Regions from separate parts of the Pseudoalteromonas nigrifaciens genome, predicted to be linked through region 2. Evidence: predicted binding sites of a transcription regulator. Region 2 holds the regulator's gene; the other holds the start of a gene.

Region 1 (6,448 bases), 1.6 Mb from region 2:
CATTGAGTAACGCAGTATCAAGCGGTTTAATAAAGCGCATATTAACTAAAGTCGCATTGAGTTCATCAGCTGCTAGTTGCGCGTTTTCAAGTAATGTACCAAATGACAATATAGCCACTTTAGCACCTTGCTTAACAACATCGGCTTTACCAATTTCAAGTAATTGCATATTAGTTGCAATTTCTGCCGTACCAGCACTACCACGCGGATAACGCACAGCAACAGGGCAATTTGCTTGATAACCAGTATATAACATGTGGCGACACTCATTTGTATCGCTTGGCGCCATAATGACCATATTTGGAATGCAGCGCATAAAGCTTAAATCGTACGCACCTTGATGTGTTTCGCCGTCTGCGCCAACAATACCAGCACGGTCAATAGCGAATAACACAGGTAAGTTTTGCAGCGCTACATCGTGAATTAGCTGATCGTACGCACGTTGTAAAAAGCTTGAGTAAATTGCGACAACGGGTTTTAAGCCTTCACAAGCAAAACCAGCGGCTAGGGTTACAGCGTGCTGCTCGGCAATCGCAACATCAAAATACTGATCAGGATGCTCTTTTGAAAAACGCACCATGCCAGAGCCTTCGCGCATAGCCGGTGTTATCGCCATAAGCTTGCTGTCTTGCTTTGCTATGTCGCATAACCAGTCGCCAAATACATTAGAAAATGTAGCCGCACCGGGTTTTGATTTAGGTAAACTTGATGTATTAGGATCAAACTTAGGTACGCCGTGATAGCCAATAGGGTCGGCTTCAGCGGGTTTATACCCTTTGCCTTTTTGGGTTTTTATATGCAGTAATTGCGGGCCTTTTAAGTTACGCATATTACGCAGCGTATCTACTAACATGTTTACATCATGGCCATCAATTGGGCCAATATAATTTAGGCCTAATTCTTCAAAGAAGGTACCAGGGATCATCATCCCTTTAATATGCTCTTCCATTTTACTGGCAAGTTGCTTAACTGGTGGCACACCCGAGAGTAGTTTTTTACTACCTTCGCGAATGTTAGTATAAAAGCTACCCGATAAAATACGGGCAAAGTGATTTGTTAACGCGCCAACGTTTTCAGAAATCGACATTTCGTTGTCATTTAAAATGATCAACATATCTGATTTTACATCACCTAAGTGGTTCATGGCTTCAAAAGCCATGCCTGCTGTAATAGCACCATCGCCTATAACGGCAACCGTTTTGCGTCCTTTACCTTCTTTTTGCGCAGCAATAGACATGCCCAACGCAGCTGAAATAGAGGTACTAGAATGGCCCACACTAAACGTATCGTATTGGCTTTCTTCGCGAAATGGGAAAGGGTGCAAGCCATCTTTTTTACGAATGGTGTGCATTAAATCGCGACGCCCGGTGAGTATTTTGTGTGGGTAAGCTTGATGGCCTACATCCCATACAAGGCGATCATCTGGGGTGTTATACACATAATGTAGTGCCACAGTGAGCTCTACGGTACCTAAACCAGACGCTAAATGCCCGCTACTTTGCGATACCGAGTTGAGTAAGTAGTCACGCAACTCATGGCTAAATGCAGGAAGCTTATCTTGTGCTAAGTCTCGCAAGTGGGCTGGTTCGTTAACCAAATTAAGTAATGGATACTTGCTGCTATCAAGTGTCATGGTTTTATATATGTCCTTCGCTAACATCAACTAACTGTGCAAACGCGTTGTTTGAGTTATTTGATGTTCAGTAATAATTTTAGTGCTAAGTTGCAATACATTTAAGCCGTGTTTAGTGGTCACGTTCAATTAAATAGTTAGCTAGTGACGCTAAAGCACTGGTATCGGCGTCTATATTTGCTAACGCTGCATGGGCTTGTTGTATTAAGTTTTGCGCTTTTTCTTTAGCGCCTAGCATACCTAATAAAGCGGGATATGTCGCTTTATTCGCAGCGATATCTGACCCTTGAGGCTTACCTAAAGTAACGGTATCGCCTTCTACGTCTAAAATATCGTCATGTACTTGAAATGCAAGCCCTATGGCATAGCCAAAAGTGACTAAATTTTCTAACGTGTTTTGACTAACATTGTTCGAGCACAAAGCCCCCAGTGTAATTGCACAGCTTATTAGCGCACCGGTTTTTAACTTATGAATACGCTCAAGTTCAGCCACGGTTATTACTTTATCAGTAGCTGCAATATCAAGCCCTTGGCCTGCCACCATACCTTGTAACCCAGAGGCATGTGCCAGTTCAGCAATCATTTTAACTTGAGCTTGAGCACTACAGTTAAAATTATGCTTGGCTATTAACTCAAATGCTAAAGCTTGCAGTGCATCACCGGCTAAAATTGCGTGTGCTTCACCGTACACTATATGACAGGTTGGGCGTCCGCGACGCAATTCATCATCATCCATAGCTGGTAAGTCATCGTGAACTAACGAGTAGCTATGAATACATTCTATAGCTGCAGCAAGTACGTCTAAATCTTGCTTATCTGCGCCGAGCATTTTACCCGTTGCGTAAACCAAAAAAGGACGCAATCTTTTGCCGCCATTCATTAAACTATAATGGGTGGCGGCTTTTATGGTCTCGTCAGTATTAAGCGATTGGTCAAAATAAAGGTTAAGAGTATTGGCTACATCAGTTTGAGCATGTGTAATAAGTTCTTTAATAGTCACGGCTATTCCATATCATTATCAAAGTCGGTTAATACAGACTTCTCATCTTTGCCCATTAAAATAGCCACCTTTTGCTCAGCTTGTTGCAACTTACTAGACGATGCGCCTGCTAAAGCAATGCCACGCTCAAACTGTTTTAATGACTGCTCAAGCGATAAATCACCTTGTTCCATTTCACTAACGATTGTTGTTAATTCTTCTAGTGCTTGCTCGAAACTTAAGTTTTCAGGTTTTTTAGTCGCCATCTTTATTTCAACTTACATAATAAATTTAGAAGTCAATTTTAGGGGGAATGCTAAACTAGGTCAAAGGATGAAATGGTTTTTTCGTTAATAAACGTTTTATGTTTTAAAAAATTGATAATTAGATAGATTACACAAGTTGATCTAGAATAGTGCTTAATCCAGCTTTTTATGTTTATCTATAAAAAATGGCTTAAGCAATTCAGTATCTTGCCGATAAACAATTAATAACAAACGTTTGCATATAAAAGCAAAAACCTTTGGAGGGAATGTGGATTTAGCAACCATTATTGGGATCCTTGGCGCAATTGGCTTAATTGTCATGTCCATGTTTATGAGTAGTAGCGGTGAAATGGCTATGTTTTACAACACGCCCTCTGTTGTAATCGTATTTGGCGGTTCATTATTTATCGTTTTATCAAACTTTACTATGTCACAGTTTTTTGGCATAGGTAAGGTGGTTACCAAAGCGTTTATGTTTAAGCTTGAGTCGCCAGAAGAGTTAATCGAAAAAGCAGTTGAACTTGCAGATTCAGCACGTAAAGGCGGGTTTTTAGCACTTGAAGAGGCAGAAATACCGAATCCATTTATGCGCAAAGGCGTTGACATGCTAGTAGATGGCCACGACGCAGACGTAGTGCGGGCCACACTGCAAAAAGATATTTCATTAACTACAGCACGGCATGAGTCGGGTGCTACTTTATTTAAATCTTTGGGTGATATAGCCCCAGCAATGGGAATGATAGGCACCTTAATAGGCTTAGTTGCGATGTTATCTAATATGGATGATCCTAAAGCAATTGGTCCGGCTATGGCGGTGGCATTGTTAACCACATTATACGGCGCATTTTTAGCTAACGTAGTCGCTATTCCTATTCAAACAAAATTGGAGCTGCGTAAAGACGAAGAGGCAATGAATCAACGTTTAATTTTAGATGCGGTTTTAGGTATTCAAGATGGTCAAAATCCAAAAGTAATAGAAGGTATTTTGAAAAACTATCTAGCTGAATCAAAACGTAAAGTAAACACTGAGGATTAACTATGTCTGATCAAGAGTGCAAGTGCCCACCCCCAGGTTTACCTGCGTGGATGGGGACATTCGCAGATTTAATGTCGCTATTAATGTGCTTTTTTGTGCTCTTGCTTGCGTTTTCTGAAATGGATGTACTTAAATTTAAACAAATTGCCGGTTCGATGAAATTTGCATTTGGTGTACAAAATAAAATAGAAGTTAAAGATATTCCCAAAGGCACATCAGTTATTGCTATGGAGTTTACTCCGGGCAAGCCAGAGCCTACCCCAATTGAAACAATTCAACAGCAAACGGTAGAAATGACCCAGCAAATGTTAGAGTTTCAGGCAGGTGATGAAAGCTCAGCAGGCGGAAGGCAAGAGCAGCGGGGCGATAAACGTGGTGGCGAGTCTCGTAGTACTTCCAAAGAGCAAGCATCGGATCAAGCAATTTCAGCGGCCGATCAACAGCAAACAAACGACTTAGTTAAAAAAATCGCCCAGCAATTAGAAAAACAAATAATTGATGGTGCCATAGAGCTTGAATCATTAGGGCAGCAAATAATTATTCGTATTCGTGAAAATGGCTCTTTCCCTTCGGGTAGTGCATTTTTACAACCTAAGTTTAAACCCATTATTCAAGAAATTGGCGTGCTATTAAAAGATGTGCCTGGAGAAATTACTGTGTCGGGGCATACCGACGATTTTCAGGTTTCAAACGAGTTATATATTAATAACTGGGATCTTTCATCTAAGCGTGCAGTTGCAGTAGCTAGTGAGCTGCAAAAAGTAGTTGGATTTGATAAAAATAGAATGATGGTAGTAGGGCGTGCTGAAACCCGGCCGTTAGTGCCAAATGACAGCAATGAAGATCGCCGTCGTAATCGTCGCGTTGAAATATCTATTTTACAAGGAAAAGCCAAAGAGTCTGATCCTATCGATGTAAGGTAGCAGTCATTTTATTAAAAATACACTTGGCTTAAGCAAACTAAGTGTAATTGATTTCAGGTGACTTTTAGTCAAAATTAACTAAAAGTCACCACCTCAGCCAAATACCTCAGAGTTGTTAAATAGTACGGTTTAATAAAAACATCCCACGCTGTGAATTGATATGCTAAACTACTGTGTATATAAACAGTAAAAGAGCTTGCTTATGAAACTCTATATTGCCGAAAAGCCGTCATTAGGGCGTGCTATTGCCGACGCGTTACCAAAACCGCACAAAAAGCACGATGGCTACATTGAAGTTGCAAATGGTGATTGCGTATCTTGGTGTATTGGTCATTTGCTCGAGCAAGCCGAGCCCGATGACTATGATGAGCGCTTTAAAAAGTGGCAGTTTGAGCACCTACCTATCATTCCTGAGCAGTGGCAATTAAAAGCAAAAACTAAAACTCGCAAGCAACTTACTGTGTTAAAAAAGCTAATCAAACAGGCTACAGCACTAGTGCATGCAGGTGATCCCGATAGAGAAGGGCAATTACTTGTCGATCAAGTTATTGAAGAAGCCAAAATAAGTAAAACTAAAAAGCAGCATATTCAACGCTTATTAATTAGTGATTTAAACTTAGCTGCAGTAAAAAAAGCATTAACGACTATGCGATCTAACCGTGAGTTTATTCCGTTGAGCGTTTCAGCCTTAGCGCGCTCTCGTGCTGATTGGTTGTTTGGTATGAATTTAACCCGCGCTTATACTTTAGCAGGGCAAAAAGCTGGGTTTGGTAACGTACTTTCTGTGGGACGAGTACAAACACCCATACTTGGCTTGGTGGTTAATAGAGATAATGACATAGCAAATTTCGTATCGAAGCCATTTTATGAAGTATTAGCCCACTTAGTCACCCCCGAAAAACAATCATTTAGTGCAAAATGGATACCCAGTAAGGCATGTGAGCCTTATCAAGACGAAGAAGGGCGAGTATTAAATAAAGCATTGGCTGAAAACGTAGCCTCGCGTATCACACAGCAAAATGCTGAGCTAACGGCGCTTGAACAAAAACAAAAAAAACAAACTGCGCCACTGCCTTATAACTTATCTGCTTTGCAGATAGACGCGGCAAAAGCATTTGCTATGCCAGCGCAAAAGGTGCTGGATATATGCCAAACTCTTTATGAGCGTCATAAGTTAATTACCTACCCGCGTTCAGACAACCGCTACTTACCTAATGATCATCACCAAGATGCGTCTGTTATTTTAAAAGCTATAAGCACTAATGGCGGGCAAGGTGTTGAGTTAGTAAAAGCAGCTGATAGTAAAAAACGTAGTAAATGTTTTAACGATTCAAAAGTGGCTGCGCATCACGCCATTGTCCCTACGGCAAAACAGTTAAAGTCGGCAAGTTTAGGTAGCGATGAGACAAAGGTTTATCAATTAATATGTCGTCATTATTTAATACAGTTTTATCCCGACTATATTTACAACGAAACTAAAGCAGAGATAACTATTGCTGGCGGGTTATTTAAAGCAAATGCAAAGCAAGATGTAAGCTTGGGTTTTAAGGTGCTAATGGGTAAGTCTGAATTAAAAGATGAAGCCACGCTACCGCCTTTAACAAAAGGCAT
Region 2 (6,448 bases):
TAGCGCTAATTACTACCGATACTTACAGAATTGGTGCTTACGAGCAGCTTGCAACATATGGCCGTATTATAGGCTGTGGGGTTAAACAAGTTAAAGATGCGAACGAACTGGCTGAAGTGTTATATCATTTACGTAACAAGCGCTTAGTACTTATAGATACCGCAGGTATGAGCCAACGTGATTTACGTTTAACTGAGCAGCTAAATACCTTAATGCGTAATCAGCGTGTGGATATTCGTAATTACTTAGTATTAAGTGCCACTGCGCAAATAAATGTGTTACAAGAAACCGTAAGACACTTTAAAAAAGTACAGTTAAGCGGTTGTATTTTCACTAAACTCGACGAATCATTAAGTTTAGGCGAGATAATTAGTATTGCGATTCAAAATCGCCTGCCAATAGGGTATCTTACTAATGGTCAACGAGTACCTGAAGATATTCGAGTTGCAAATGCAGAAAAACTAGTGAAAAAAGCTGAGCAATTATATTTAAAGAGAACAAAAGTACAACATTCACGACACCAATCAGTGGCGTCGAGCACAGTAGAGATGTATGATTAACACAGTATTAGATCAAGCAAGCGGCCTGCGTAAAATGAGCAAAAATAATAATAACGGCGTTAAGGTTATCGCCGTCACTGGCGGTAAAGGTGGCGTTGGAAAAACAAATGTATCGTTAAATACTGCGATCGCTTTAGGTCAGCAAGGCAATAGAGTGTTAGTGCTTGATGCCGATTTGGGTTTAGCCAATTGTGATGTAATGCTTGGACTACGTGTTGAGCGTAATTTATCGCATGTGTTATCTGGCGAATGTGAGCTTGATGAAATACTAGTAGAAGGCCCCGCTGGGATAAAAATAGTACCAGCGACTTCGGGTTCACAAAGTATGGTTGAGTTGTCGCCTGCAGAACATGCTGGGCTTATTCGTGCTTTTAGCGAACTCAATACTGATTTTGATATATTAGTTGTTGATACCGCTGCCGGTATATCGGATATGGTGCTGAGTTTTTCTCGCGCTGCACAAGATGTTTTGGTTGTGGTATGTGACGAGCCTACTTCAATAACCGATGCCTATGCACTGATCAAAGTATTAAGCCGCGAACATGGCGTGTATAAATTTAAAATTGTTGCCAACATGGTGCGTTCATTACGCGAAGGGCAAGAGTTATTTGCAAAGCTATCAAAGGTTACAGACCGATTTTTAGATATATCAATGGAGCTGGTTGCAACCGTTCCTTATGATGAAAATATGCGTAAAGCAACACGTCGTCAAAAAGTAATTGTTGAACTGTTTCCTAGTTCTCCAGCTGCACTTGCCTTTAAAACATTAGCAACAAGAATAACAAAGTGGCCAATACCGAACCAGCCTTCGGGTCATTTAGAATTTTTCATTGAGAAACTCGTTAACGGCTAACTATGACTACATTGGTGAATAGAGCTATGGGATATGAATCAACACAAAATTTAAATATGATTGTTGAAAAGCATGCTTCATTAGTAAAAAAAGTAGCATGTCATTTAATTGCTCGTTTACCCCCTAGTGTACAACTCGATGATTTAATTCAATCAGGAATGATAGGATTAATAGAGGCGTCAAAAAACTTTGATGCCACTAAAGGCGCTAGTTTTGAAACCTTTGCGGGTATTCGTATTCGGGGCGCTATGCTTGATGAAATGCGCCGTGGAGACTGGGCTCCTCGCTCAGTACATCGTAAAAGCCGCCAGGTTATAGAAGCTATTTCAGCATTAGAAAGCAGCCTGAATCGTGAACCTACAGACAGTGAAGTTGCCCAAAAGCTTGAAATTACACTAGAGCAATATCATCATATTTTAACCGATGTTAATTCCAGTAAAATCTTGGGAATAGAAGATTTAGGTATTGATGAGGATGTTATAACACCTGTTGGGCACGATTTAGCACTAGACAAACCCTTTAATAATGTTAAAAATGAAAGGTTTAATGAATCTTTATTAAGTGCAATTAAATCCCTACCAGAGCGAGATGCAATGGTGCTTTCGTTGTACTATAACGATGAAATGAATTTAAAAGAAATTGGACAGATACTCGATGTAAGTGAGTCGCGTGTAAGTCAGATACATGGTCAGGCGATGATTAAGCTAAAAGCAAAAATCAATGACTGGATAAATTAGAAGTAAGTAAATACAGGTTTAGGCCTCACTGGAGGATGTTTTGGATAAAAACATAAAAATTCTTGTTGTTGATGACTTTTCAACGATGAGACGTATTATTAAAAACCTATTGCGTGATTTAGGGTTTACCAATGTTTTAGAAGCAGATGATGGCTCAACTGCTTTACCTATGTTGCAAAATCAATCATTTGACTTTGTAGTAACAGATTGGAATATGCCGGGCATGCAAGGTATTGACTTGTTAAGAGCAATACGCGCAGATGACAAATTAAAGCATCTTCCGGTTTTAATGGTTACTGCAGAAGCTAAAAAAGAGCAAATTATTGCAGCAGCCCAAGCAGGTGTTAATGGTTATATTGTTAAGCCATTTACTGCGGGTACATTAAAAACTAAATTAGAAAAAGTGTTCGAACGCTTAGGTTAATAAGGGGAGAGGCTTATGTCAGCACCTGCTGCGCCTCAGATTACTTTAGAGCAAGCACGTCAGCTGGTCACTTTTTTAGAAAACGGTGAGCAACATAAAGCTGATCAGTTAATTTTAGAAACTGCCTCTCAAGAACAATCATATTTGTTTGCAGAAGTAGGTAAATTAACGCGCCAGTTGCACGAGTCTTTAAAGGGTTTTGAGCTTGACACCCGCATAACAGATTTAACCACTGATGCCATTCCGGATGCTAAAAAGCGACTTAACTATGTCATAGAAATGACAGAAAACGCCGCCAACAAAACCATGGATGCGGTTGAAGCGAGCCTGCCTTTAGCCCAGCAATTAGCTGATGATATTTCGCATATCAAGCCAACCTGGGATCGGTTAATGAGCCGCGATCTTGAACTTGGTGAATTTAAAACATTGTGTCATAGCATTGATAAATTTATGAACAGCTCGCATCTTAAAACCGATGAGTTGCAAGTATTAATGACTAATGTGTTAATGGCTCAAGATTATCAGGATTTAACCGGACAAGTAATTCGCCGTGTTATTGAGCTGGTACGCGAAGTTGAAGAAAGTTTAATTCATCTGTTAACTGCGTTTGCAGCACAAGATGAAAACGATAACCAAGAGCAACAAAAAACAGAAAACTCGATTGCCGCACAAGCATTAGCAGGCCCAGAAGGCCCTATTATTGATAAAGAATCGCGTGATGATGTTGTATCTGATCAAGACGAAGTTGATGATCTTTTATCAAGTTTGGGCTTCTAATAGGAGAGTAACTGCATGAGCTTTGAAGTCGATGAAGATATATTACAAGATTTTTTAGTTGAAGCTGGAGAAATCCTTGAGCTTTTATCTGAACAATTAGTTGAACTGGAAAATAACCCAGAAGATACTGAATTATTGAACGCTATTTTTAGAGGCTTTCACACTGTTAAAGGTGGCGCGGGCTTTTTAGCGATGTCAGAGCTGGTAGATGCCTGTCATGGCGCAGAAAACGTGTTTGACTTACTGCGTCAAAAAGTGCGAACAGTTAACTCTGAGTTAATGGATGTTATACTTCAAGCACTTGATACTATTAACGAAATGTTTGCTACGATTAAAAATCGTGAGCAACCAGAGCCTGCCGATCCTCAGTTACTCGAAATATTACATAAATTAGGTTTACCGCCCACAGAAGAAGAGCTTGGTGGTGACACTATTGCGCCAGTAATAACGCAAGATGCTAATTTAGATGATGACCCTTTTGCATTTGATGAGTTGTTTGATGCACCCAGTGCAGCAACAAACGCTACAGCAAACGATGCGCATATTGATGAAATTAGCGAAGATGAATTCGAAAACTTACTTGATGAACTTCATGGCAAAGGTAAAGGCCCTGCAATAAAAGAGTCATTAAGTAATAGCAGCGACTTAAGTGGCGATATTACCGACGATGAATTTGATAGCTTATTAGATGAGCTTCATGGAGTAGGAAGTTTTGGTGCGGTAAATAAAACTCCAAAACCTCAAGCAGCTCAAAGTCCGGCTGCTAGCACTAACGATGATGAAATAAGTGACGATGAGTTTGAAGCTTTACTAGATGAGCTGCATGGCAAGGGAGCGGCGCCAAAATCTAAAGAAAGCGCGGCAACACCTGCACCTGTAAATAAAGTTACGGCTCCTAAAGCAGCTGTAGTTAAATCCTCACCAGTAGCAGTTGATAAAGTTAAGCAGCCACAAGCGGCTGTTGTAGCAGCAAGTGCTAATACCAATACCGCTGCGCCAGTTGCTAAAAAAGCGCCGCCTGCACAAGCTGAAACGACAGTAAGGGTTGATACTAAACGCCTTGATCAAATTATGAATATGGTGGGCGAGCTTGTATTAGTACGTAATCGTTTAGTGAGTTTAGCCACCAGTTCAGAAAGTGAATCTATGAGTAAAGCAATATCTAACTTAGATGTTGTTACAGCTGATTTGCAAGGCGCGGTAATGAAAACGCGAATGCAGCCAATCAAAAAAGTATTTGGCCGTTTTCCGCGTGTTGTTCGCGACTTAGCACGTACCTTAAATAAAGATATTAATTTATTGCTGGTTGGCGAAGAAACCGATTTAGATAAAAACCTAGTTGAGGCACTGGCCGATCCATTAGTGCATTTAGTACGTAACTCGGTTGATCATGGTATAGAAATGCCAGATGATCGTGAAGCTGCGGGTAAACCGAGAACAGGTACCGTTACGCTTTCTGCTTCGCAGCAGGGGGATCATATTTTGCTTACCATTAAAGATGATGGCGCAGGTATGGATGCTGAAAAACTAAAACAAATAGCAATTAAAAAAGGTGTGCTTGATCAAGAGCAAGCAAGCCGTTTGTCTAACACCGAAGCTTACAATCTGATATTTGCGCCAGGGTTTTCTACCAAAGAAGCAATATCTGATATTTCTGGTCGTGGTGTTGGCATGGATGTGGTTAAAACTAAAATCACCCAGTTAAATGGCTCGGTTAGCATAGAGTCAGAACTAGGTGTGGGCACTATACTTGAAATTAAAGTACCGTTAACTTTGGCTATTTTACCTACCTTAATGGTGGTAGTGAGTGAGCAAACATTTGCACTACCATTAGCAGGGGTAAGTGAAATATTTAACTTGGACCTTACTAAAACGAATGTGGTTGATGGTCAGTTAACTATTATTGTTCGTAAAAAAGCAGTGCCTTTATTTTATTTAGAGCATTGGCTAGTGAAAGGTGCCGATCGTACAAGCCGTAAAGCGCAAGGGCATGTGGTTATTGTGCAAATAGGTACACAACAAGTTGGCTTTGTGGTTGATTCGTTAATTGGTCAAGAAGAAGTGGTTATTAAGCCGTTAGACGCTTTATTACAAGGTACGCCTGGAATGGCAGGTGCCACTATTACTTCGGATGGTGGTATTGCACTTATATTAGATGTACCGAGTATGTTAAAACACTACGCAGGTAAATAATAAAGTAGACGTATACTTTATACGTCTACACAATAAAAATAAGAGAGCAAAATGGCCGTTAAAGTTTTAGTTGTTGATGATTCGAGCTTTTTTCGCCGTCGAGTGAGTGAGATTCTTGAATTAGATAGCGAGATTGAAGTAATTGGCTTTGCCGTAAATGGCCGAGATGCTGTAGAAAAAGCAGCTAGTTTACGTCCTGATATGATCACTATGGATGTAGAAATGCCGGTGTTGGATGGTATAAGTGCTGTAAAAGAAATTATGGCCAGTAACCCGACGCCAATTTTAATGTTTTCTTCGTTAACTCGCTCCGGTGCAACTGCAACTTTAGATGCACTTGATGCTGGTGCTATGGATTTTTTACCGAAAAAATTTGAAGACATTGCTCGCAATAACGAAGATGCCATTAAGCTGCTGCAAAGCAAAGTAAAAGAAATTGGCCGCCAACGTATTAGACGTGTTGCTAGCCCTAGCCCCTCCAGTATAAACAAACCTTTATTTACACCTACTTCAGCGCCAAGCGCATTAGCAGCAAGGTTTGCACAAACAAATAAAACAGCAACAACAGTAGTACAACCAGAGCGAAGCTTTAATAATTCGCCAGTAACTAGTCGCAGTGCAATAGTAACAAAGCGCACGAGTGGCAAGCACTATCAACTAGTTGCAATTGGCACATCAACCGGTGGACCTGTTGCGCTGCAAACTATATTAACTCAGCTTCCTGCTAACTTTCCGCACCCTATATTATTAATTCAGCATATGCCTGCTGCGTTTACTCCGGCTTTTGCGGCACGCTTAAATAGTTTGTGTAAAATTCAGGTAAAAGAAGCGCAGCAAGGAGATCGACTGCAAGCAGGTGTGGCTTACTTAGCACCGGGTGGCCAGCAAATGATGATTGATGGTC

What was found. The regulator FliA, encoded in region 2, starts transcription of late flagellar genes. The targets are predictions, from matches to a motif close to CTAAAGNTNNNNNNNNNNNNGCCGATA.
Region 1: the regulator FliA is predicted to act here: its motif matches at 3,068-3,094, upstream of pomA (flagellar motor protein PomA).

What each region holds. Positions count from the first base shown of each region.
Region 1 is NZ_CP011036.1:2,779,166-2,785,613, reverse strand. It holds gene dxs (1-deoxy-D-xylulose-5-phosphate synthase) at 1-1,633, opposite strand, end outside; gene ispA ((2E,6E)-farnesyl diphosphate synthase) at 1,746-2,633, opposite strand; gene PNIG_RS13180 (exodeoxyribonuclease VII small subunit) at 2,636-2,878, opposite strand; gene pomA (flagellar motor protein PomA) at 3,147-3,914, shown strand; gene PNIG_RS13170 (flagellar motor protein MotB) at 3,917-4,837, shown strand; gene PNIG_RS13165 (DNA topoisomerase III) at 5,040-6,448, shown strand, end outside.
Region 2 is NZ_CP011036.1:903,505-909,952, forward strand. It holds gene flhF (flagellar biosynthesis GTPase FlhF) at 1-560, shown strand, start outside; gene PNIG_RS04260 (MinD/ParA family ATP-binding protein) at 553-1,413, shown strand; gene PNIG_RS04265 (RNA polymerase sigma factor FliA) at 1,440-2,150, shown strand; gene cheY (chemotaxis response regulator CheY) at 2,191-2,574, shown strand; gene PNIG_RS04275 (protein phosphatase CheZ) at 2,590-3,351, shown strand; gene PNIG_RS04280 (chemotaxis protein CheA) at 3,367-5,544, shown strand; gene PNIG_RS04285 (protein-glutamate methylesterase/protein-glutamine glutaminase) at 5,596-6,448, shown strand, end outside.